Chelatococcus sp. YT9: one gene and its partner. The protein of the gene in region 1 interacts with the protein of each later gene in a pairwise test. Links are inferred from orthologs where the notes say so. Each region holds a gene or a part of one and is shown in the gene's direction. Other genes may lie near its edges.

Region 1 (11,024 bases):
CGGTGGGGGCTTGGTGGCCAAGCAGTCCGAAGACGGCAGCGGCGGCGGCCACGCCAAGGGTCTGGCCGACAAGGCGCGCCGAGGACTGCATTCCGCTGGCGCTGCCGCTACGGGCCCGTGGAACGCCCATGAGCATCGTGATGTTATTCGGTGTCTGGAAGAGGCCAAAGCCCACGCCTGCGAAGGCCAGCCGCCAGAGAATATCGATCCTGGTGGCCGCGTCGGGCAGCATCGCGAGGAGAGCGATGCCGATCGTCATGAGCACCAAGCCCGCCGAGGAAACATAGGGCGGGGGATAACGGTCGGCGAGGCGGCCAGCGAGGGGGGCCGTACACGCGACCGCCACAGGCCAGGCAGTCATCACAAACCCCGCCTGGATCACGGGCCAGCCGAGGCTGTCCTGGAGATAGAAGGCAAGCGCCAGGAAAGTCATGGCCTGGGTGGCAAAGGATGAGATCGAGGTCAGAATCGACAGGCTGAATATTGGCCGTTTCAGCAGATCGATCGGCAGAAGGGGCAGCGGGAGCTTGAGCTGCCGGCGCACGAAGAACACACCCACGATGGCGGACACGGCGAGCTCCGCAATCGGCAAAGTCCGGTCCGCCGCACCGCCTACGGTGCTGACACCCCGTATGAACAGGCCGATCACCACGGCATAGAGCAAGGTGCTGGTCGCATCGAAGGGGCGTCCCGACCGAGGGGTGAGCGGCAGGTAGCGCAGCGATGCCACAAGCGCGAAAAGGCCGATGGGAACGTTCAGGAGGAACAGCCAGTGCCACGAGGCTACGGAAAGGATTGAGGCGCCGATGGTTGGTCCCGAGGCAATGGACAGAGCGACGATCACAGCCATCCGCCCGGCGCCGACACCAAGCAAATGCGGCGGATAGATGAACCGCACCAAAGCGAAATTCACGCTCATGACGCCGGCCGCGCCGAGACCCTGGATGGCACGGCCCGCCAGCAGCACTTCGAAGGATGGCGCCGCGGCGCAAAGCACCGACGCGAGCGTGAAAACCGTGAGACCCACGCAATAAACCCGCTTGTAGCCGTGGCTGTCACCCAGGGCTGAGAGGGGTAACAGGGCGATGGTCACCGCGAGCTGGTAGATGTTGACGAGCCAGATGGCTTGTGCGGCAGGCACATTGAGGTCGCGGGCCATGTGGGGCAGCGCGATATTGACCGCGGTGCCGTCAATCACAGACAGAGAGACCGCGGCAGCTATCGCAACAGAAGCGAGGTTGCGCGCGGTGCGCGGCAGGCCTTCCTCGCCCGCGGCCGGCTTGCGCGGGGTTTCGGCAAGCGCCGCGTCATCTGCGGTCGGCGCAGGCCCATCTCCCACGTCTACGGCTGGAGACGTTCCCGCATCGGTCCCCTCGGTATTCCGGCAGTCCTTGGAGCGCTGATCGTCCTTGGCCGCTTTGTCGCTGGAAAGCGTCATTCCTGGTCCATGGCGTGCGGCCGCAGTCTCACGAAGCCACTAAAACACCACTGCGCCTCTATCGTTTTGCGCATTCTGCCACAAGCGCTCATTGCGCATGGCTTCACCCCTTTTCAGGAATGCGCGGCTCCTGCCTTTATTTTCCGGATTCTCCAGCCTATAAGGCGCCACATTTCCTTCATTCGTTCTGGATCGCCGTTTGCGGCCCTTGCGCTGTGAGCCGATCCGCCAGCCGGAGCAGACCATGGCCGGACATTCACAGTTCAAGAATATCATGCACCGGAAGGGCAAACAGGATGCCGTCCGCTCCAAGCTCTTCTCCAAGCTCGCTCGCGAAATCACCGTGTCGGCCAAGCTCGGCATGCCCGACCCCAATATGAATCCACGCCTGCGCGCCGCCATCCTGGCCGCGCGTGCTGAGAACATGCCGAAGGACAACATCGAGCGCGCGATCAAGAAGGCCTCCGGCGGGGATGGCGAGAACTACGAGGAAATCCGCTATGAGGGCTATGGGCCCGGCGGCGCGGCGCTCATCGTCGAGGCGATGACGGACAACCGCAATCGGACCGCGTCCGATGTCCGTTCCTATTTCGGTAAGGCCGGAGGCAATCTCGCCGAGACCGGCGCGGTGGCCTTCATGTTCGACCGCGTGGGGCTGATCGAGTTCGACGCGGGTGTCGCTTCCGCCGATGCGATGCTCGAGGCCGCCGTCGATGCCGGCGCCGACGACGTAGCGTCCAGCGAAGATGGCCATGAGGTCTATTGCGAGCAGGGCGCGCTGGCCGAAGTCTCCAAGGTGCTCGAAGGGCATTTCGGCGAGCCGCGCAAGTCCAAGCTCATCTGGAAGCCGCAGACACCGGTGGCCGTGGACGACGAGACCGCCGAGAAGCTCATGCGTCTGATGGAGACGCTCGAGGACCACGACGACGTGCAGAACGTTTACGGCAACTTTGAATTCTCGGACGCTTTTCTCGCCAAGCTCGCGGATTCCTGAGCATTCTCGCCTGCGGCCTGGTGTGTTCTCATTTTGTTTCCGCTAGGCTGCAGGCATGGTGATCCATCCGATTCGAATCCTCGGTATTGATCCCGGCCTGCGCCGGACGGGCTGGGGTGTCGTGGCGGCGGAAGGGTCGCGGCTGTCCTTCGTCGCCTGCGGCTGCGTGGAGTCCAACGGCAAGCTCAGCCTCGCGGAACGATTGCGGGAACTCCATGTCGGTCTAACCGAGGTCCTGGAGCGTCATGGGCCGCACGAGGTCGCCGTTGAGGAGACCTTCGTCAACAAGGACGCGCAAGCGACGCTGAAGCTCGGACATGCCCGCGCGATCGCACTGCTTGTCCCGGCGCTCGCCGACCTCTCCGTCGCCGAATACGCAAGCAACCTCGTGAAGAAGACGGTCGTTGGCGTCGGCCATGCCGAGAAGGCGCAGGTGGGAGCGATGGTGCGCGTGCTTCTGCCGAAGGCAACGCCCAAGACGGCAGACGCGGCGGATGCCCTCGCCGTGGCTATCACCCACGCCCAGCACAGGCAGGCCCGGGCTTTGGCGCGACGGGTTCTGGAGAGCGTATCGTGATCGGTAAATTGAAGGGGCTCGTCGATTCCTACGGCGAGGATTTCGTGATCCTCGATGTGGGCGGCGTGGGCTATGTCGTGCATTGCTCGACGCGCACCCTTCAAAATCTGCCGCAGGCGGGGGAGGCCGCGACGCTCGCCATCGAAACCCATGTCCGCGAGGACATGATCCGCCTCTACGGTTTCCGCTCCGACGCGGAGCGCGAGTGGTTTCGCATTCTGCAGACGGTCCAGGGCGTCGGCGCGAAGGTGGCACTCGCCATCCTGTCGGTCCTTGATCCCGGCGCGCTTGCAACCGCCATCGCCATGGCTGACAAGGCAGCAGTCGCGCGCGCCCCGGGCGTCGGCCCGAAGCTCGCCGCCCGTCTCGTCGCCGAGCTGAAGGACAAGGCGCCGGCTTTCGGCGTCGTCGATCCGATCGTTGCGAATCTCGCCGGCGCCGTCGAGGATCGGCACGCCCCGCAGCCCGCGGCGGATGCCATCTCGGCGCTTGTCAATCTCGGCTATGGCCAACCGCAGGCGGCGGCGGCCATCGCGGCGGCCATGCGGCAGGGTGGGGAAGATGCGCCGGCGGCGACCTTGATCCGGCTCGGCCTTAAGGAACTGGCGCGATGAATACCCCTTCACGCCTCGTGACCGCCGAGAAGCGCGATGACGATCAGGAGATGTCACTGCGTCCGCTCGCGCTTGGTGAATTCATCGGCCAGGCGGCGGCGCGTGCGAATCTTGGCGTCTTCATCGAAGCGGCCAAGACGCGTGGTGATGCGCTCGACCATGTGCTGTTCGTGGGGCCGCCCGGCCTCGGCAAGACGACGCTGGCGCAGATCGTCGCGCGGGAGCTCGGCGTCAATTTCCGCTCGACCTCGGGGCCAGTGATCGCCAAGGCCGGAGATCTCGCCGCGCAGCTCACCAATCTGGAAGAGCGGGACGTGCTCTTCATCGATGAGATCCATCGTCTCAACCCGGCGGTCGAGGAAATTCTCTATCCGGCGATGGAGGACTACCAGCTCGATCTCATCATCGGCGAGGGGCCCGCGGCGCGCTCGGTCAAGATCGACCTGCCGAAATTCACCCTCGTCGGCGCGACAACCCGCCAGGGACTCCTGACGACGCCCCTGCGCGATCGCTTCGGCATCCCCATTCGCCTGCAGTTCTATACGGTGGAAGAGCTGGAGCTCATCGTGACGCGCGGGGCGCGCGTGCTCGGCATCGGCATGAGCGAGGACGGTGCCAATGAAATCGCCCGCCGCGCGCGCGGCACGCCGCGCATCGCCGGGCGTCTCCTGCGCCGCGTGCGTGATTTCGCGATCGTCGGCGGCAATGCGACGGTCACCCGGAGTGTCGCCGACAAGGCGCTGGGGCTGCTGGATGTGGACGGGGTCGGCCTTGACCTCATGGACCGGCGCTATCTCACGATGATCGCGACATCGTTCGGTGGCGGGCCGGTCGGGATCGAGACGATCGCGGCGGCGCTATCGGAGCCGCGGGACGCCATCGAGGAGATCATCGAGCCCTTCCTGATCCAGAAGGGCTTTGTCCAGCGCACGCCGCGCGGGCGCATGCTCACGCCACACGCTTTCCGCCATCTCGGCCTTGCCGAGCCGACGCGCGAGGCGCCACAGATGCCGCTGTTCGACGAAGGCGATTGAGCCTGTCGACGGCCGCGCTTCCGTCATGTAAAGCCTCGTCACATGAGCTGGTCCAAAAAGGAGGGCGCGCGCGGCTATCATCACGGCAACCTGAGGGAGGCCCTGATGCAGGCAGCGCTCGACCTGATCAACGAAAAAGGCACGGCAGGCGCGACCTTCGCTGAGGCCGCCCGGCGCGCCGGTGTGAGCCCTGCCGCGCCCTATCGTCATTTCCGTGACAGGGACGAACTTCTGGCCGCCGTGGCTGCCTCGGGTTTCGCCCAGTTTGCCGACGCGCTCCAGACCGCCTGGAACCAGGGGCACCCGAGCCCGGCGCAGGCCTTTGAGCGGATGGGCAAGGCCTATCTCGCCTTTGCCCGCGATAATCCGGCGCTCTACGTGGCGATGTTCGAATCGGGCCTGCCGGCCGATGCGAGCACTGAGCTTCAGCAGGCGGCCGAGCGCGCCTTTGGTGTTCTGCGAAGCGGCGCCGAGGCTCTGGTCGCGACCATGCCGGCGGCGGGGCGCCCGCCCGCTCTCATGGTCGCTCTGCATATCTGGTCCATGGCCCATGGCGTCGCAAGCCTTTTCGGCCGGGCAGATGCTGCGCGGCGCAAGGTGCCGATGGCGCCGGAGGACCTGCTCGAGGCAGGGTTCCTCATCTACCTCAAGGGGCTGGGCGGGGCGCCGGAGTAACGCGGGTGGTCGCCACCTTTCGAGCATGATCCCGTCACGGTGTCGGACGTTTCAGCTCGTATCTTGCATCCCATTGCCGTTCAGCAGCGACCACGCCCTCTCGTTGATGGCAACGATAGGGGAAATCCTCCTCGGCGACGCAGCGCGGGCATTAGCACGCTGGAGGCGGACCCGGTCGCGCCGATTGTCGATGGTCTTGGGGCATGCATCAGCCTTTGGGCCGTTGAGGCGATCTTGAGAGAGGCGCGCCTCATGATTTTTCAAGGCCCGTTATTGACAGAAAAGCCTCTCATCTCTAACTATGTAAATGTGATTAACATTCACAGAGGACGGACGGTCATGCAGCTCGCAGCGAAGCTGGACGAATTTGGCAAACCGGCCTGGATCGCCCTCACGGTGCTGGGCTTCATCGCCTGGTGGCCCTTGGGCCTGGCGGTCCTTGCCTTCTCAATATGGAGTGGACGTATGGGATGCGGTATGAAGCGCGGCGGTTTTGGCCCCTGGGCATTCCGCCAAGATGAAGGCCGGCGTTGGGGCGGCCGGTGGGGTGGACCGCCGTCGAGCGGAAACCGCGCCTTTGATGAGTACCGCGAAGAGACATTGCGCCGGCTCGAAGACGAGCAGCGCGAGTTCCGCGACTTCCTCGAGCGCCTCAGGCTGGCCAAGGACAAGGCCGAGTTCGACCAGTTCATGGCGGACCGCCGCAACCGCCCGCAGACGCCACCTTCCCAGTCTGACGCGCAGGTCTGATCACAGCACATCTGCTCGTAGCATCTGTCGCTTCGATTAAGCGCGTAGCTGATCCAGACCCTTCTAACAACGACAACGCCGCGCTCAAGAAAGCGCGGCGTTTTTTGTTTGGAACCTATCCCGCTTCTTCACGCGCGATAGGCGATGAGGACCGCGCCAGCTGCAATCATGACGACGCCGAGCCAGTTCGCTCCGGACAATTTCTCGCCGAGAAACAAGACACCGAAGACCGCGACGAGGACCACGCTCATTTTGTCGAGCGGGGCGACCCGGGCTGCGTCGCCGAGTTTCAGCGCACGGAAGTAGCACAGCCAGGAAGCGCCTGTCGCAAGCCCGGAGAGGGTGAGGAAGACATAGGTCCGTCCAGGAACCGAACTCGGCGACTGCCATTGGCCGGTCGCCCCCAGCAATGCGGCTACGGTGATGAGGATGACGATGGTGCGGATGAAAGTAGCATAATCCGAATTCACCTCGCTCACCCCGACCTTGGCGAGGATGGCGGTCAAGGCAGCGAAGGCGGCGGACATCAGCGCCCAGAATTGCCAGGTCAGGAGAAAGGGTTTCATGTGTTGCTGGCCTCCCTTGGGCTAGCGGTGCCTCTGGTGTGATCTCGTCGAAATTCGTATCACCAGTACCCGGCCAGCGGCGGACGTGCCGCCAAACAGGTCCGCATTGTCCGGACGCGTGGCCGCGATGTCGAAAGTGCCAGATCAGGTTTTGGATATCCGATGAGTGAAACGCAGCGCACCGACTTTTCTTATCTCGCCGGCCAATTGAGAGGCGGTGTTCACCGCCTGCCTGTGCGCATTTATTACGAGGATACAGATTTCTCGGGCATCGTCTATCACGCTGGATACTTGCGGTTCCTGGAAAGGGGCCGGACGGATTTCCTTCGCCTTGCGGGCGTCGACCAGTCTGTCCTTCATGATGAGGGCGAGGGCCTCGCTTTCGCCGTGCGGCGCATGACGATCGAATTCATCCGGCCGGCGCGCATGGATGATGTTGTCGAGGTGGAAACGCGCATGGCGGAGGTGCGCGGCGCGTCGCTCGTCATTGCGCAATCCATCACGCGAGGTGATGACGTGATCGTGACGGCTGACGTCCGCGTGGCACTGATCCGGGGAGGGGCGCCAGCCCGCATTCCCGAGCCATTGCGGCGCATTCTGAGCGGCGACGCGAAAGTCTAACCGTACCGCCCGGCTGGAAGGAGTGAGTGAACTCATGACTCCAGCAACGAGACGCGCGATCACGCCGTCAACTCGTTGACTAGAACTTTTGCGTCGAGCAGCCGCTAACCGCAAATTAACCTTATCTCATGCTTAACTCATCGGGAGTGCGCAGCGGGGGGAATGCCTTGGCTGACCCTTTGTAGCGCCCTCATTTCGACAGATTCCGAGGCGAGTGAGGGGATACGCGGATCATCCCATTTTTTCACAGCCGTTCGACCGTGGTGACTTGACACGTGCGAAGAGGGTGGGCCCGCGCATTGAAGGAGTAGTCGATGAATCCGGCCGAGGTTACCCAGGCGGCTCTGCCCCACGCGGGCGGTGGTTCGCTGCTGGAGTTGTTCTGGCAGGCGCACATCGTTGTCAAACTGGTGATGCTAGGCCTGATCGCCGCGTCGGTGTGGTGCTGGGCCATTGTCATCGACAAATCGCTCCTCTTCGCACGCACCAAGCGTGCGATGGACCGCTTTGAGGAAGTGTTCTGGTCGGGCCAATCCCTGGAGGAGCTTTATCGCTCCCTGCACAACCGCCCGACCCAAGGATTGGCCACCTTGTTCACCGCCGCGATGCGCGAATGGAAGCGCTCGTTCGAGGGGGGCGGCCGTTCGATGGCGAGTCTCTCCCAACGGATCGACAAGGTGCTCGACGTTTCCATCCAGCGGGAGACCGCGCGCCTTGAATCGCGCTTGCTGGTTCTCGCCACCGTCGGATCGTCGGCGCCGTTCATCGGCCTTTTCGGCACGGTCTGGGGGATCATGACAGCCTTCCAGTCGATCGCCGCATCCAAGAACACCAGTCTGGCCGTCGTTGCGCCGGGCATCGCAGAGGCCTTGTTCGCAACGGCCATCGGCCTGTTCGCCGCCATCCCGGCCGTCATCGCCTACAACAAGCTGCAGGCAGAGGCCGCCAAGGCGCAGGGGCGTATGGAGACTTTCGCGGACGAGTTTTCTGCCATTCTGTCGCGGCAGATCGACGAGCGGGCTGCCGCCTGACGGCGGACACGAGGAGCGGACAGCATGGGCATGTCTCTCGGAGCATCGGCGGGCGGTGGTGGCGGACGGCGCAGGCGTCGCCGCAAGCACGCGGCCATAGCCGATATCAACATGACGCCGTTCATCGACGTCATGCTCGTGTTGCTGATCATCTTCATGGTGGCGGCACCGTTATTGACCGCCGGCGTGCCACTGGATCTGCCGCAAACCTCGGCCAAGCCGATCAATGTCGACCAGAAACCGCTGACGGTGTCGATCAATGCCGAGGGCCGCGTCTATCTCAATGAGGACGAGGTGCAGCCCTCCGAAGTGGTGGCACGCCTGCAAGCGCAGGCCCCGGAGGGCATGGAGCAGCGCATTTACGTGCGCGGCGCCAAGAACGTGAATTACGGCCGCGTCGCCGAGGTCATGTCGCTGATCACGGCTGCTGGCTTCAAGAAAGTCGCCCTTATCACCGAACCGGACCAGCAAAGCTGATATCGTGACTGTGAAATCGGCCTTCCTCAGTTTTGTGAAGCGTGAACCCGGACTTGTGGCATCAAGCACCGGGCACGCGGCGATCCTTGTCGCCGGATTGGTCGCTTTCTCGGCGGCCACACCCTTCGCGGACCAGCAGGAGTCGGTCGCTGTCGAGCTGATATCCGCGAATGAGTTCGGCGCCATGATGCGGGGCGACAAGTCCGCCAAGGAGATCAAGCCGGATCCCAAGCCCCGCGCCGACAAGGTCGCTGACGTGGCGGAGGAGAAGCCCGTGCCTGGCGAGGCCGCGCGGGATGTTCCCGCGCCGCCGTCGCGGCCGCAGGTCTTGCCGGATCCGAACGTCGCCGAGACACCGCCGCCTCCGCAGCAGGCCAAGGTTGAGCCGAAGCCTGAGCCGCCCAAGGTCGAGCCGCCCAAACCGACGCCCAAGCCCGAGCCGGCAAAGGTCGAACCGCCGAAGCCGGAGCCGGTGAAGGAGGCTGAGCCGAAGCCTGAGCCGCCGAAACGGCCTGAGCCGCCGAAGCAGGCCGAGACAAAGCCGGAGCCGCCTAAGCCTGAACCAAAGAAGGTCGAGGCGCCCAAGCCAGAGCCGAAAAAGCCCGAACCCCAGAAGCCGGAGCCGAAAAAGCAGGACCTGGCCAAGCTCATCGAAAGCAGCGAGCCAAAGGCCAAGCCTCAGCCCTCCAAACCTGCCGAGCAGGAGAGCAGCAAGTTCAATCCGAGCGATATCCAGAAGCTCTTGCAGAGCAAGGAGAAGGCTCAGAACGCCGCCTCGACCGGCCGTGAGGTGAACCGCACGGCGTCGGCCGGCACGCGCACGGGGGCGGGCACGAGCAACACCAACTCGCCAAAGCTCTCGATGGCTCAGCGAGACGCGATCGGCCGGATCTTGAAAGAGCAGATAGAGCGCTGCTTCGCACCACCGCCGGGGTTTCAGCAGGCAAGCACGTTGGCCGTCATTCGTATGGAGTTGGGTGCGGACGGCTCTCTCTCAGCCGCACCTCGAGTTACCAGTTCGTCCTCGGATCCCGCTTTCCGCTCGTTCGCGGAGAGCTTGAGGCGGGCAGTTCTGCGCTGTGCGCCGTACCACATTCCCGCCCAATACGCTCCGTTCATGGAAGATTGGCGGATTCTGAACATCGAAGCTGACCCTCAGGACTTCTTAGGCTGATGCGCATTTCCTCCTTTCTCTCTCCGATGCCCGGACGAGGTGTCGCCATCGATACCGGCGTTGACGGTCGCAACATCCTTCAACGCACCATCAGCGATGCCGCGCCGCGCCTCCGACGCATGCTGCAGCGCGGCCGGAATGGGATGGCGCGCGGTGGGCTATTTGCCTGGCGGGGGGTTGCTATCGGCGCGGCGGCCTTCATTGCGTCGGCGGTGGTGCAGCCTGCCCGTGCCGAGATCACCATCACCTTGGATCGGGCGAACTTTCAGCCGCTGCCTGTAGCGATCACCGATTTTGCGGGTGACGGCGACCTCGGCGCGAAGATTGCCGGCGTGATTTCCGCGAACCTCAGGCGCTGTGGCTACTTCGTTCCCCTGGATCGCCAGAACATGCCTCCGAGCATGGCCGGTTTCGATGCCGTGCCGCAGTTTCAGCAATGGCAGGCTCTGAATGTTCAAGGTCTTGTGACGGGCCGCGTCACGCGCGAGGGCTCCGGACGCCTCAAGGTAGAGTTCCGTCTGTGGGATGTGCCCGCAGGCCAGCAGCTCACCGGCCAGCAGTATTTCACGGATCCCGCCAATTGGCGCCGCATCGCGCATATCATCTCGGACGCGGTGTTCACGCGGCTCACTGGGCTCAAGGGCATGTTCGACACGAAGATCGTCTTCGTCGACGAATCCGGCCCCAAGGAAAGCCGTCGCAAGCGTCTCGCGGTCATGGACCAGGATGGCGCCAACGTCCGTTTCCTGACGCGTGGCGAGGATCTCGTCGTGACGCCGCGCTTTTCGCCGACGAGTTCCGAAATTGCCTATATGGCCCAGCGCCGCGGATCCCAACCGCATATCCAGTTGCTCAATCTCGACACGAATCAGCGCGAGATGGTCGGCAACTTCCCTGACATGACCTCCAGCCCGCGCTTCTCGCCGGATGGAAGCAAGCTTCTGCTCAGCCTTCAGCAGGGCGGCAACGCCAACATCTACGTGATGGACCTGCGCTCGCGAACAACCACCCGGTTGACGTCGACCAATGCGATCGACACGAGTCCCTCCTTTTCGCCGGACGGGTCGCAGATC
Region 2 (11,480 bases), 730 kb from region 1 along the record:
CGCTTCGCCATAAATAGCGCGCTCTTCCACCTCTCCCGCATGAATACGGCGGGCCTCGTCGGCAAATTCATCTCCAACGTAAGCCGCGTTCTCGATTACGTGCTGCCGCAGCGCGCGCACCATTTCACGGAGCTGGTGTTCCCGCTCCGTCAGCAATGCGGCTTGCGGCACCGCAACCCGGGGAGGGCTGCCAGCCGGCTCATTGACGGCCTCTGCAGATGGAGTCGTCCTCGACCGTTCATGATCCGTCCGCGCGACGCTTGGCGACATGATGGCCTTCTGTACCTTGTCGGATCCGCAGACCGGGCACGTCACGAAGCCCCGCGACACCTGCGCCTCGAAGGCGTCGCTGTTCTTGAACCAGCTTTCAAAACCGTGGCTCTTATCGCAGACGAGCTTGTAGCGGATCATGGGTCGGGGACTGTTCCGGAAATACGATCAGGCGGTCGGCCGGTGGAGACGTGTGTTCACGGGAGTCAGGCGGATTTCAGCAACGCGTCGAGCTCGCCGCGGCGTTCGAGCGCGTAAAGATCATCGCACCCACCAATGTGACGGTCGCCGACGAAGATCTGCGGGACGGTGCTCCGCCCTCCGGCACGCGCGATCATCGCCGCACGTTCGTCGGCCTTGCCTGAAATCTCGATCTCCGTGAAAGTCACGTTCTTCGAGGTCAATAGCTCCTTCGCCGACTGGCAATAGGGGCACCACGACTTCGTATAGATCGTTACATCAGCCATAGCGGGACGCCGTTCACAACAGTTGTGCTCAAGCGACATATAGGTGTCATCATGCCTCCGCGACAACCCTCGCGAAGGTCAATATATCGACGTGGGATGCGCCGCCCCGCAGCAACGCCCGACAGGCGGCATTGGCCGTCGCGCCGGTCGTCAGCACATCATCAACGAGAATGACGCGTTCGCCCCCCAAACGCCGGTTGTCCGGCACATGAAACGCGCCTTGGAGATTGGCAGCGCGCTCCGCGCGCGTGAGCCCCACCTGCGGCCGCGTATTCTTGCGGCGGTGGAGCACGAGTCCGTCACAACGCAAGCCGCTGCGCCGTGCGATTTCCTGTGACAGGACCATGGCCTGGTTGAACCGGCGGGACCAGAGACGCCGCGGATGCAGCGGCACCGGCACGATAAGCGCGGCCTCTGCAAAAAGCTCCGCACCGGCCGTCGTCATCATCCTGCCCATGGCCTTGCCAAGCTCAAGGCGATCACCGTATTTCAGGCGGTGGACCAATTCGCGGGCGGTGCCGTCGTAACGGGCGACCGCCCTGGCCCTCTCGAATACCGGCGGGTTGGCAATGGCCGCCGGGGACAGGAGTGGCCCGCCGAGATCTACCGCGAAGGGGGTGCCCAGCCGCTCACAGTAAGGCCGAGTGATGAATGGCAGTTCGCGCCAACAGGCTGCGCAGACTCCATGGGGCTCGGCGGTCGCATGGCCGCAGGCAATGCAAGTAGGCGGATAAATCAGGCTGGCGAGCCGGCTCGCCACCGCCTCCGCGCCCTTATGCAACACCTCGGTCGAGCGCCGCAGCCAGCCGCTCTCGTATTCCGCCATGCCATCCCCCCCCCCCCCCGCTTGGAGTTTAGGCGGTTGGAGGCACACGTGAAAGGTTCATCCAGGGCTGTCCGATGGGTCCCCCCGCGAACAACGGGCGGGTCCTCCGGAAGCGATAGTCTTTGACCCCCGGACCGAAGCGCAGGATAACGCGACACCACCTCCTGCTTGCTCGATCAGGATCAAGGACCCTCCATGGCCGCGCCCATCGTCTTCGACCGTGCCCTCGCCCGCCGTCGCCTGGAGCGTGCCCACCGCGAGGGTTTCATCGACTTCCTGGTGGCACGGGCTGGCGAGGATCTCGCCGATCGGCTAGCAGCGGTGAAGCGCGACTTCGATCTGGTGCTTGATCTCGGCACACCGACTAACGCCGCCGTCTCGACTCTCACAGCCTCAGGGCAAGCGCGGCGCATCATCCGGGCTGCGCCCACCGCTGCGGCTCTCAGCCGAACGCGGGATGCCGCGTTGGTGGCGGACGAGGAAGCGCTGCCCTTCGCGGAAGCCCGCTTCGATCTCGTGGTCTCGCTCCTGGCGCTCCAGGGGATCAACGACCTGCCTGGGTCGCTCGTGCAGATCCGCCGAAGTCTCAAGCCGGATGGATTGTTTCTCGCAGCCCTGTTCGGCGGCTCCACGCTAACGGAGCTGCGCCAGATATTGGCGGAGGCCGAAAGCGAGATCGAGGGAGGGGTCAGCCCCCGCGTCGCGCCCTTCATCGACATCCGCGACATGGGCGGGCTGCTACAGCGCGCGGGCTTTGCTCTGCCGGTCGCTGATATCGATACGGTCAAGGTTCGCTACGAGCACCCCATCGGCCTACTGCGCGACCTGCGCGCGATGGGCCTGACGAACAGTCTCGTAGAACGCCGTCGCAAGCCCCTGAAGCGGCAGACGCTCGCCCATGCGGTCGCGCTCTACTACGAGCGCTTCGCCGATGACGACGGCCGCGTGCCGGCCACTTTTGACATCCTCTGGGTTTCGGGCTGGGTCCCGCACGAGAGTCAGCAGAAGCCGCTCAAACCCGGCTCGGCCAAGGTACGGCTGGCAGATGCTTTGAACACCAAGGAGATCAAGACGGGCGGTGAGGCAGAGTAACCACTGTTCGCGACCGTCGCCCCCTGAGTGGCCGGCGCGCGGATCCCTCCCTCAGAGAGGGTGGCCTCGCGCAGCGAGGTCGGGTGGGGGGGGGCCAGGGGGCGGGAACGATCCTCCAGGGACCACGCAAGTGCCACCGTCTCGGCCAGAGCGGCGCCACCCTCCCGTCGGGGAGGAACAGCGCGGCTCACGAATTCGGCCTAGCGCAGAAGATCGACCAGCACGGGTACCAGCGGCTCGTCCGCAGGGGGCATGGGATAGTCGCGCAGCGCCGTAGCCCGAACCCATTTCAGTGTCTGCCCCTCGCGCGGAGCGGCGATGCCCTCCCAGCGCCGGCAGATGTAGAGCGGCATCAGGAGATGGAAGGTCTCGTAGGGATAGCTCGCGAAAGTGAGCGGCGCGAGACATTCCTGCTTCACGGTAATGCCGAGTTCCTCGTTGAGTTCCCGGATCAGCGTTTCCTCCGGGCGCTCACCGGCCTCCACCTTCCCCCCCGGGAATTCCCAGAGGCCCGCGAGCGCCTTGCCCGGTGGGCGCTGGGCGAGGAGGATGCGCCCGTCGCCATCAACGAGGGCGCAAGCCGCAACAAGAGTGAGCTTCACACTCACGAGCGGTAGTCGCCGTTGATCTCGACATAGGCCTTGGTGAGATCGCAGGTCCACACCGTGGCCGAACCACTGCCGAGCCCGATATCCGCGGTGATGCAAATATCTTCGCCGCGCATGTAGGCGGACGTCGCGGCCTCGTCGTAGGCGCCATCGCGCTCGCCGTCGACGGCGACGCGGATATCGCCGAACCAGATCGCGAGGCGATCGCGTTCGGCGGGCTCGCCGGCCTTGCCGACGGCCATGACCACACGGCCCCAATTGGCGTCCTCGCCGGCAACCGCCGTCTTCACCAGCGGCGAATTGGCAATCGACAACGCGATGCGCTTGGCGGAAGCGTCGTCCACGGCGCCACGCACCAGGACCTCGACGAACTTGCGTGCACCCTCGCCGTCGCGCACGACCTGATGGGCCAGGTCGAGCAGCAGAGCGTCAAAAGCCACCTTGAAGGCAGCGAGCCGCGGATCATCTACCGCCTCGATGGGCTTCACCCCGCGGGCCACCGCGGCGCCCGTCGCAAAGGCAATAAGCGTGTCGGAGGTTGATGTATCGCTGTCCACCGTGATGGCGTTGAAGGAGCCCTTGACCCCACCGGACAGGAGCGCCTGCAGAACCGGGGCGGCGATCGGCGCGTCAGTGACGACATAGGACAGCATCGTCGCCATGTCGGGAGCAATCATGCCGGCCCCCTTGGCGATGCCGTTGATGGTCACGGTAATGCCATCGATATCAGCGGCGCGCGTGGCCACCTTGGGGAAGGTGTCGGTGGTCATGATTGCCTTGGCGGCATCGAGCCACGGCTCTGGCGAGGCACGACGCGCGCAGTCGGCCAGTACGCCCTCGAATTTCGTGGCATCGAGCGGCTCGCCGATAACGCCGGTCGAGGACAGGAAAATCTCGCTTTCCGCACAGCCTACCGCGGCAGCCGCGAGCTTTGCCGTGAGCGCTGTCGACTCGCGGCCCTTGCGGCCGGTGAAGGCGTTGGCATTGCCGGAATTGACGACAAGCGCCCGTGCCTTTCCGCCGGCCAGCCGGTCCCGGCACCATTCAACCGGTGCCGACGGGCACTTGGAGCGCGTGAACACGCCCGCCACGCTCGTGCCCTCATCGAAGATGGCGAGCAGCACATCCGTTCGGTCCTTGTAGCGGATGCCGGCCGCGGCGGTCGCGAAGCGCACGCCGGCGATGGGGGGCATCGCGGGAACGGTCTTGGGGGCAAGTGGCGAGACGGGATGTTCTTTTGCCATGTTGGGCCGATCGGGAGAAGGAGACTTACGCCGCTCGGTGCGACGCGGAGGTATAAGCTGGGGCACGGCATGCAAGCCATGCCGTACTCCTGGGTCATCAGGTCAAATATGCCTTGCCGGTCGCGGCCACCTGCCTATCGTTCCCGATCTGCAGGACGTTATCCCCGTCACCAGATCAGGGCTTCTTGGGCTCGGCCGGTGTTGCGGGCGCTGGCGCGCTTGGTGTCGGGGCGGGCGTTGCCGGCGGCTCGTCCAGACGCTCGATCTTCGCATCCTTGCGTAAGCCCACAATAATGTCCTGCTGAGCCTTCTGCGCCAGATAGCTGTCGACCTGCTCCTTGACCTCGTCAAACGTCGGAATTGGCTTTTCGCGCTTTTCCTCAACCTTGATGACGTGCCAGCCGAACTGGCTCTTCACAGGCGCCGAAATCTCACCCGGCTTGAGCTTGAACGCGGCCTCGGCAAATTCCGGCACCATGCGGTCCTTGGTGAAGAAGCCGAGATCCCCGCCTTCCTTGGCGGAACCCGGATCCTTCGAGACTTCCGCAGCCACCTTCACGAAGTCCTCGCCGGCCTTGAGCCGTGCTTCAATCTTCTTCGCGTCGGCCTCATTCTCCACGAGAATGTGGCGGGCGCGCACCTCTTCTTCGGGCTTCATGCCCTTGACGGTATCTTCGTAGAGCGCCTTGGCTGCTTCAGGCGTCGCGGCCTTCTTCACCTCGGCGGCCAGATAGTCGTCCAGCAGCACCTTGTCCCTGAAGTAGGCCAACCGGCGCGCGAAGTCCGGCGTGTCGCCGATCTTGGCTTTTTCGGCAGCCTGCGCCAGAATCTTCATGTCGATGAGATAGTTCAAGAGATAAGTCCGGCGCTGGGCTTCCGGCATCGCAGGCAGCCGGTCCCCGAGATCCTCGCTGGCCACGTCGAGATCCCGCTGGGTGATCGCCACGCCGTTCACAGTGGCAAGCGGCTTGTCCGGGTTGGTAGCGGAAGCGGCCGGCGCGGCCGGCTGAGGCGCCGCCGGAGCCGCAGCGCCCTGGGCCATGGCAGGCACGGAGAGCGCGCCCAAGCCGGGCAAGCCCATCAGGGCGGTGGCGGCAGTGGTTAGAAAGAAGCGACGAAGGTTCATGGGTGCTTCCGCGATGCGACCGGGGGCCGATGGACGGCTGGCGGCCACGAGGGCGCACCAGCCATATGAGCATAAGTGGCTTGCATGAGTGGCCGAAGCGGCGTTGCTTGGCAAGACCTTATGTTGGCGGGAGCTCTCCCTGAGAGCCAGCGTCCGCCCACATCGCGCCCAACGCTGCGACCTCCCCACAGCGAGCTGGCGCCCCTATATAGCGCCATAAGGCCTGTTTGGCAGTAACCGGGTTGACAGATCCTCATGATACACCCATTTCGCCGAACAGCACGGGGCTTCGCCGCTTCGACACATCGGCGTGCGATAGGGGCGGAATCAAGGTCGACGCCATAAAGTCGATTGGTGGGGCTCATGTCCCCGCTGTTGTGCTGGACCCGGCGCCCCTTGGGGGTTAATCGTGTGACCGACGGCGCGGGATGCCTTCCCGGGCCGGAATTGATCGTCCGGAAAGAATCTCGATGCTCGGCGCTATTGCGAAAAAAATATTCGGTTCAGCCAACGACCGCCGCCTGAAGACCTATACCAGCAGAGTCCAGGCCATCAATGCGCTTGAGCCCGAACTCGCGGCCCTTTCAGACGAGCAGCTGCGCGCCCGGACGGAGGAATTCCGTCAGCAGCTCGCCGCCGGCAAGACACTCGATGATTTGCTCATTCCGGCCTTCGCCACCGTGCGCGAGGCAGCCAAGCGTGTGCTCGGCCAAAGGCACTTCGATGTGCAGCTCATCGGCGGCATGGTGCTTCACGAAGGCGCGATCGCCGAAATGCGGACGGGTGAAGGCAAGACCCTTGTGGCGACGCTGCCGGTCTATCTCAACGCCCTGTCCGGCAAGGGTGTTCATGCGGTCACCGTCAACGACTATCTCGCCAGCCGCGACTCCGGATGGATGGGGCGCATCTACCGCTTTCTCGGGCTGACAGTCGGCGTGATCATCCACGGGCTGGACGACGACCAGCGCCGCGAAGCCTATGCCTGCGACATCACCTATGGCACCAACAACGAATACGGCTTCGACTATCTGCGCGACAATATGAAATACGATCTCGCGCAGATGGTCCAGCGCGGGCACAATTTCGCAATCGTCGACGAGGTCGACTCGATCCTGATCGACGAAGCGCGGACGCCGCTGATCATCTCCGGGCCGCTCGACGACCGCTCCGATCTCTACAATGCCATCGATGTGCTGATCCCGAAGCTCAAGCGCGAGGACTACGATCTCGACGAGAAGCAGCGCGCGGTCTCGCTGACCGAGAGCGGCAATGAGCATATCGAAGAGCTGCTGGAAGGCGCCGGCCTGCTGAAGGAAGGCTCTCTCTACGACGCCGCCAACGCGACGCTGGTGCACCACGTGAACCAGGCACTGCGCGCCCATACGCTGTTCCAGCGCGACAAGGACTACATCGTCCGTAACAACGAAGTGGTCATCATCGACGAGTTCACCGGTCGCATGATGCAGGGCCGGCGCTACTCGGAGGGCCTGCACCAAGCCCTCGAGGCGAAGGAACACGTCCAGATCCAGCCCGAGAATCAGACCCTCGCGTCGATTACCTTTCAGAATTATTTCCGCCTCTACAAGAAGCTCGGCGGCATGACCGGCACGGCCGCCACCGAGGCCGACGAGTTCCTGGACATCTACAACCTGCCCGTGGTGGAGATCCCGACCAACCTGCCGGTCAAGCGTATCGATGAGGACGATGAGGTCTACCGGACCGATGCCGAGAAGTACAAGGCGATCGCCCGCGACATCATGGAGGCGGCCGAGAAAGGCCAGCCGGTTCTCGTCGGCACCACCTCGATCGAGAAGTCGGAAGTACTCGCCAACTTCCTGTCCAAGACAGGTTACAAGCATATCGATTTCAACAAGCCCGACGCGCTGAAGCCGGTGTTCGAGGCCGCCCGCTCGGGGAAGTCATCCAAGCATTTCGCAGTGCTGAACGCCCGCTTCCACGAGCTCGAAGCCTTCATCGTGGCGCAGGCCGGTGTTCCCGGCGCCATCACCATCGCTACCAACATGGCCGGCCGCGGCACGGATATCCAGCTTGGCGGCAATGCGGACATGCGGCTGGAGCAGGAACTGGCTGATATGCCGGAGGGCGAGGCGCGGACGGCTCGCGAAGCCGAGATCCGCGCGGAGATCGCCGAATTCAAGAAACGCGCGCTGGCCGCTGGCGGGCTCTATGTCATCGGCACCGAGCGTCACGAGAGCCGGCGCATCGACAATCAGCTGCGTGGCCGTTCCGGCCGCCAGGGCGATCCCGGCCGCTCGAAGTTCTTCCTGTCGCTCGAAGACGACCTGATGCGCATCTTCGGCTCAGGCCGCATGGACACGATGCTGCAGCGTCTTGGCCTGAAAGAGGACGAGGCGATCGTCCATTCCTGGATCAACAAGGCGATCGAGAAGGCACAGGGCAAGGTCGAAGCGCGCAACTTCGACATGCGCAAGAACATCCTGAAATACGACAACGTTATGAACGACCAGCGCAAGGTGGTCTTCGAGCAGCGTCGTGATTTCATGGCTCAGGAATCGGTCCGCGAGACCATCGACGAGATGCGCCACGGTGTCGCCGAAGAACTGGTGACGCGTCATATCCCTGAGAATTCCTACCCCGAACAGTGGGATGTCGCCGGCCTCTCCGAGGCCATTACCAACGAGCTGAACATCACCGTTCCGGTCGAGGATTGGGCGAAGGAAGAAGGTATCGCGGACGACGAGATCCGCGAGCGCCTCAAGGCGGCTGTCGATGCCTCTTATGCAGAGCGCGTCGAGAAGAATACGCCCGAGGTGATGAACTACGTCGAGAAGCAGGTGCTGCTGCAAACCCTCGACCATCTCTGGCGCGAGCATCTCGCCACGCTCGATCATCTGCGCCAGGTCATCGGCTGGCGCGGCTACGCCCAGCGCGATCCGCTGAACGAGTACAAGTCCGAAGCTTTCCAGCTCTTCGACGGCCTGATCGGGCGCCTCCGCGAGCAGGTCACGACGCAGCTGATGCGAGTCGAGGTGATGTTCTCGCCGCCCCCAGAGGCCGAGTTGCCGCCGATGGAGGCCCATCACCTCAACCCGTTCAGCGGCGAGGAGGAGATGGCGGGCTATGCCGACACGCTCGTAGCGTCCCGCCCGCAGGCGGAAGCCGTCGCTGTGGATCCAGCCGACCCCTCGACGTGGGGCAAGGTCGGCCGCAACGATCCCTGCCCCTGTGGCTCAGGCAAGAAGTTCAAGCATTGTCACGGGCGGTTCATCTGAGCGATCGCCCGGCGGACGTGCTCACTTCTCCGTTAGGGGAGGTCAGACAGACGTGCAGTGTCCGGTGAGGGGTTTACGGTACTGGTCGTCCGCGCCGCTCCGTAGCCCTCCTCCTCAATCCAATTTGAGATAACCGATCCACCGGGGTCATCCCGGCCTCGCGCCGGGGATCCCGATTGTCAAAGTCCAGACGCTATGTGTCCGGATGGCCAAGACAAGTCCGGCCATGACAACGAAGCCCCATCGGTTCAATTGGATCGGAGAATTCTGTGGCGCCCTGTCTTGCAATCTGGGGCTTGCCGCCTGCCCGGCAAGACCTCACTGCATGATGCGCAGGGTGGAAGCGCCAACCTTGGTCAGGTTGCGCATGCGGGAATCATAGGTAGCCCAGTTCACCCGGCTCTTGCGGCGGCCACTCTTGCCGCGCGCGACTGGCCCGATCGCGCCGACGACCGGGTCACCAAAGGTGGGTGTTGGGACCTCCCCCGTAACGGGATATCCCTGCGCGGTCAGGATCGCGCGCACGCGCTGACAATAGTGCACCGAGCGATAGGAGAAGCGTGTCTCCCCGTGCCCTGCTCGGTATTTCATGACTGTCGTGCAGATGTCGCCGCCCGCGAGCTTCCAGGCGCCGGTGAGATAGGTAACGCCATAGCGGATGTTGGTGGCGGGTTCGGCGAGTTCCGCGAGCGAGCCGCTGAAGCCGAGCATCCGTGCGGTCGAGGGCAACACCTGCATCAGCCCGACTTCACCGTAGCTGCCCGAAGCAGAGATATTATAGGCGCTCTCAACCTCCGCGACCGCGTCCGCGATCTGGGGCGGCAAGCCTGATTTCAACGCCTGCTCGCGCACGAGGGCGCGCAATCGCACCTTGTCCCGGCCGGGCGAAGGAACGGAGGCTTCTGCCGGAGCCACCGATTTCGGCACAGGCGCAACTGCAGCTTCACTCGGCGCCGACTTGGGCGACTGGCCACTCTCGGGCGCGGCAAGCGCTTTCCCCATGCCAAAGGCAGCGACGGTCAAAACGACAGCGGTGATACCGATCCTGACCACCATGAACTGTTCCTCTTGCCGGAAGCCCCGGCCGGGGAGCGGTACGGCGCGCTCTCTCATGCGCAATAAAAGCTTATCGTAATATGACGATGAAATATAAATTCATTGGAAACACAGCCGGAAGCTCATCCTCCCTGGCGAGATTGAGCGTGCCCGCGCCCTCCTCCAGGAATAAGGACAGCTTCACGAGCTCCCCCAAAGAAAAAAGGCCGCTGTCCATCGACAACGGCCTCATGCGCTTTGCCGGACATGCTTCCGGGATCAGAACAGGGAGAGCGGCCATACGCTCCGCGACGAGGCCTCGCTTGCGTCCTTCGCGGGCAGTTCCGCGCGCTTGTCGGTCGCGCCGGCCTTTCCGCTATTCGACGATTGCTGCCGTTGCGGCGGCAGTGGCGCTGCAGCAGGCACCGTCTGCGAGAGAGCTTCCGCCGCTGGCGCCGCAGGTTTTGCTGGCGCCGAATCCGCCCAGGACATCACGCGCTGGAACAATGACTTCTTGGGGGCAGCGCTTTCGGTCGCGCCGGCAGAGGCGAGAACCGGCGCGGGCACCGCTGCCTCGTCACGCGCGGTGGACGACGTCGAGACCACATCGTTCGCTGTGGGTTTGGCAGGCGCAAGGGCAGCCACAGCGGTGACCGGCTGAGTAGGCTTCGGGGCGACGCCCTCCTCCAGCACGATCTCCTCTGGCCCGTTCAACAACGCTTCAGGGCGGCTCACATTCTCAAGAGGCTTGGCGCTGCTGCGCGCGGCGAACATCATGACGCCGCCATCCGAACCGCCGAAGTTGTTGGACGCAGAACTGAAGGACTTGTGCTGCCCGCCATCCTGATAAACAAGGCGGACGGCCGCCGTGCCCGAGCGAACCAGTTCGGCGACCTTGGCGTCATCCCGCTGCTGCTTGGCCTTGACGGCCGAAGCGACAGCTTCGTCCTCACGCAAGGCGGGGCAAGGCGCGACGGGGTCAAGCCGGATACCGCTCGCCGAGACAGCGTTGAAGACATACTGGCGGCCGCAGACGCCGACTTTCGGCTCCTCGCGCGTCACTTCAAAATTATCCGAACCGCGCTTCAACATCTGCCAGAAGGCAATGTTGGGATCCTTGCGGTGCTTGGCCATGTTCTCCGGCGTCATCCGGAAGGGATAGGCCTGGAACTGGAACGAGCGCTGACCGCCACTGAAGGCCTCGCGTCCGAGCGCATAAATCTCGGCGATCTGCTCATCCGTCATGGAGTAGCAGCCGCGTGACGAGCACGCGCCATGAACCATGAGGAATGAGCCAGTGCGGCCGTTGGCGCGGTCATAGGTGTTGGGGAAGCCCGTATCGAACGACAGGAAGAAGTTCGAGTTGGGATTCATCTGCGCGGGCGTGATGTTGTAGAAACCCTCCGGCGCCTGCCGGTCGCCTTCACGCACCTTCGGGCCGAGCTGTCCCGACCAGCGGCAGATGGGATATGTCTTCAGTAGCGCGTAGCGGCCGGTGTTGTCCTTCTTCCAGACCTCGAGTTCCGCTTCCTTCTTGTAGGCGCGGATGAGAATAGGA

The links.
Region 2: the proteins of ybgC (region 1) and secA interact in binary tests that used the Escherichia coli proteins (3 or more experiments, as listed by UniProt). The link is inferred for Chelatococcus sp. YT9 from one-to-one orthologs.

What each region holds. Positions count from the first base shown.
Region 1 is NZ_JAHBRW010000001.1:1,117,104-1,128,127, reverse strand. Bases 5,643-8,539 are described here. They hold ybgC (tol-pal system-associated acyl-CoA thioesterase), read left to right. Parts: upstream 5,643-6,810; coding sequence 6,811-7,269; downstream 7,270-8,539. Other genes in these bases: tolR (protein TolR), read left to right, coding at 8,325-8,539; tolQ (protein TolQ), read left to right, coding at 7,584-8,300; KIO76_RS05115 (EamA family transporter), read right to left, coding at 6,211-6,648; KIO76_RS05120 (DUF2852 domain-containing protein), read left to right, coding at 5,672-6,082. Outside these bases: KIO76_RS05150 (MFS transporter), read right to left, coding at 1-1,438; KIO76_RS05145 (YebC/PmpR family DNA-binding transcriptional regulator), read left to right, coding at 1,683-2,432; crossover junction endodeoxyribonuclease RuvC, read left to right, coding at 2,488-3,009; Holliday junction branch migration protein RuvA, read left to right, coding at 3,006-3,623; Holliday junction branch migration DNA helicase RuvB, read left to right, coding at 3,620-4,657; KIO76_RS05125 (TetR/AcrR family transcriptional regulator), read left to right, coding at 4,700-5,332; more of tolR, read left to right, coding at 8,540-8,777; cell envelope integrity protein TolA, read left to right, coding at 8,782-9,951; Tol-Pal system beta propeller repeat protein TolB, read left to right, coding at 10,095-11,024.
Region 2 is NZ_JAHBRW010000001.1:1,851,699-1,863,178, reverse strand. The notes cover bases 5,735-9,087. They hold secA (preprotein translocase subunit SecA), read left to right. Parts: upstream 5,735-6,103; coding sequence 6,104-8,887; downstream 8,888-9,087. Also shown: KIO76_RS08405 (DUF1178 family protein), read right to left, coding at 1-411; grxC (glutaredoxin 3), read right to left, coding at 477-737; KIO76_RS08395 (ComF family protein), read right to left, coding at 787-1,563; KIO76_RS08390 (methyltransferase domain-containing protein), read left to right, coding at 1,759-2,655; KIO76_RS08385 ((deoxy)nucleoside triphosphate pyrophosphohydrolase), read right to left, coding at 2,856-3,263; bifunctional glutamate N-acetyltransferase/amino-acid acetyltransferase ArgJ, read right to left, coding at 3,260-4,507; KIO76_RS08375 (peptidylprolyl isomerase), read right to left, coding at 4,683-5,633; KIO76_RS08365 (lytic transglycosylase domain-containing protein), read right to left, coding at 9,206-9,943; KIO76_RS08360 (L,D-transpeptidase family protein), read right to left, coding at 10,202-11,480. UniProt on the Escherichia coli protein: Required for protein export, interacts with the SecYEG preprotein conducting channel.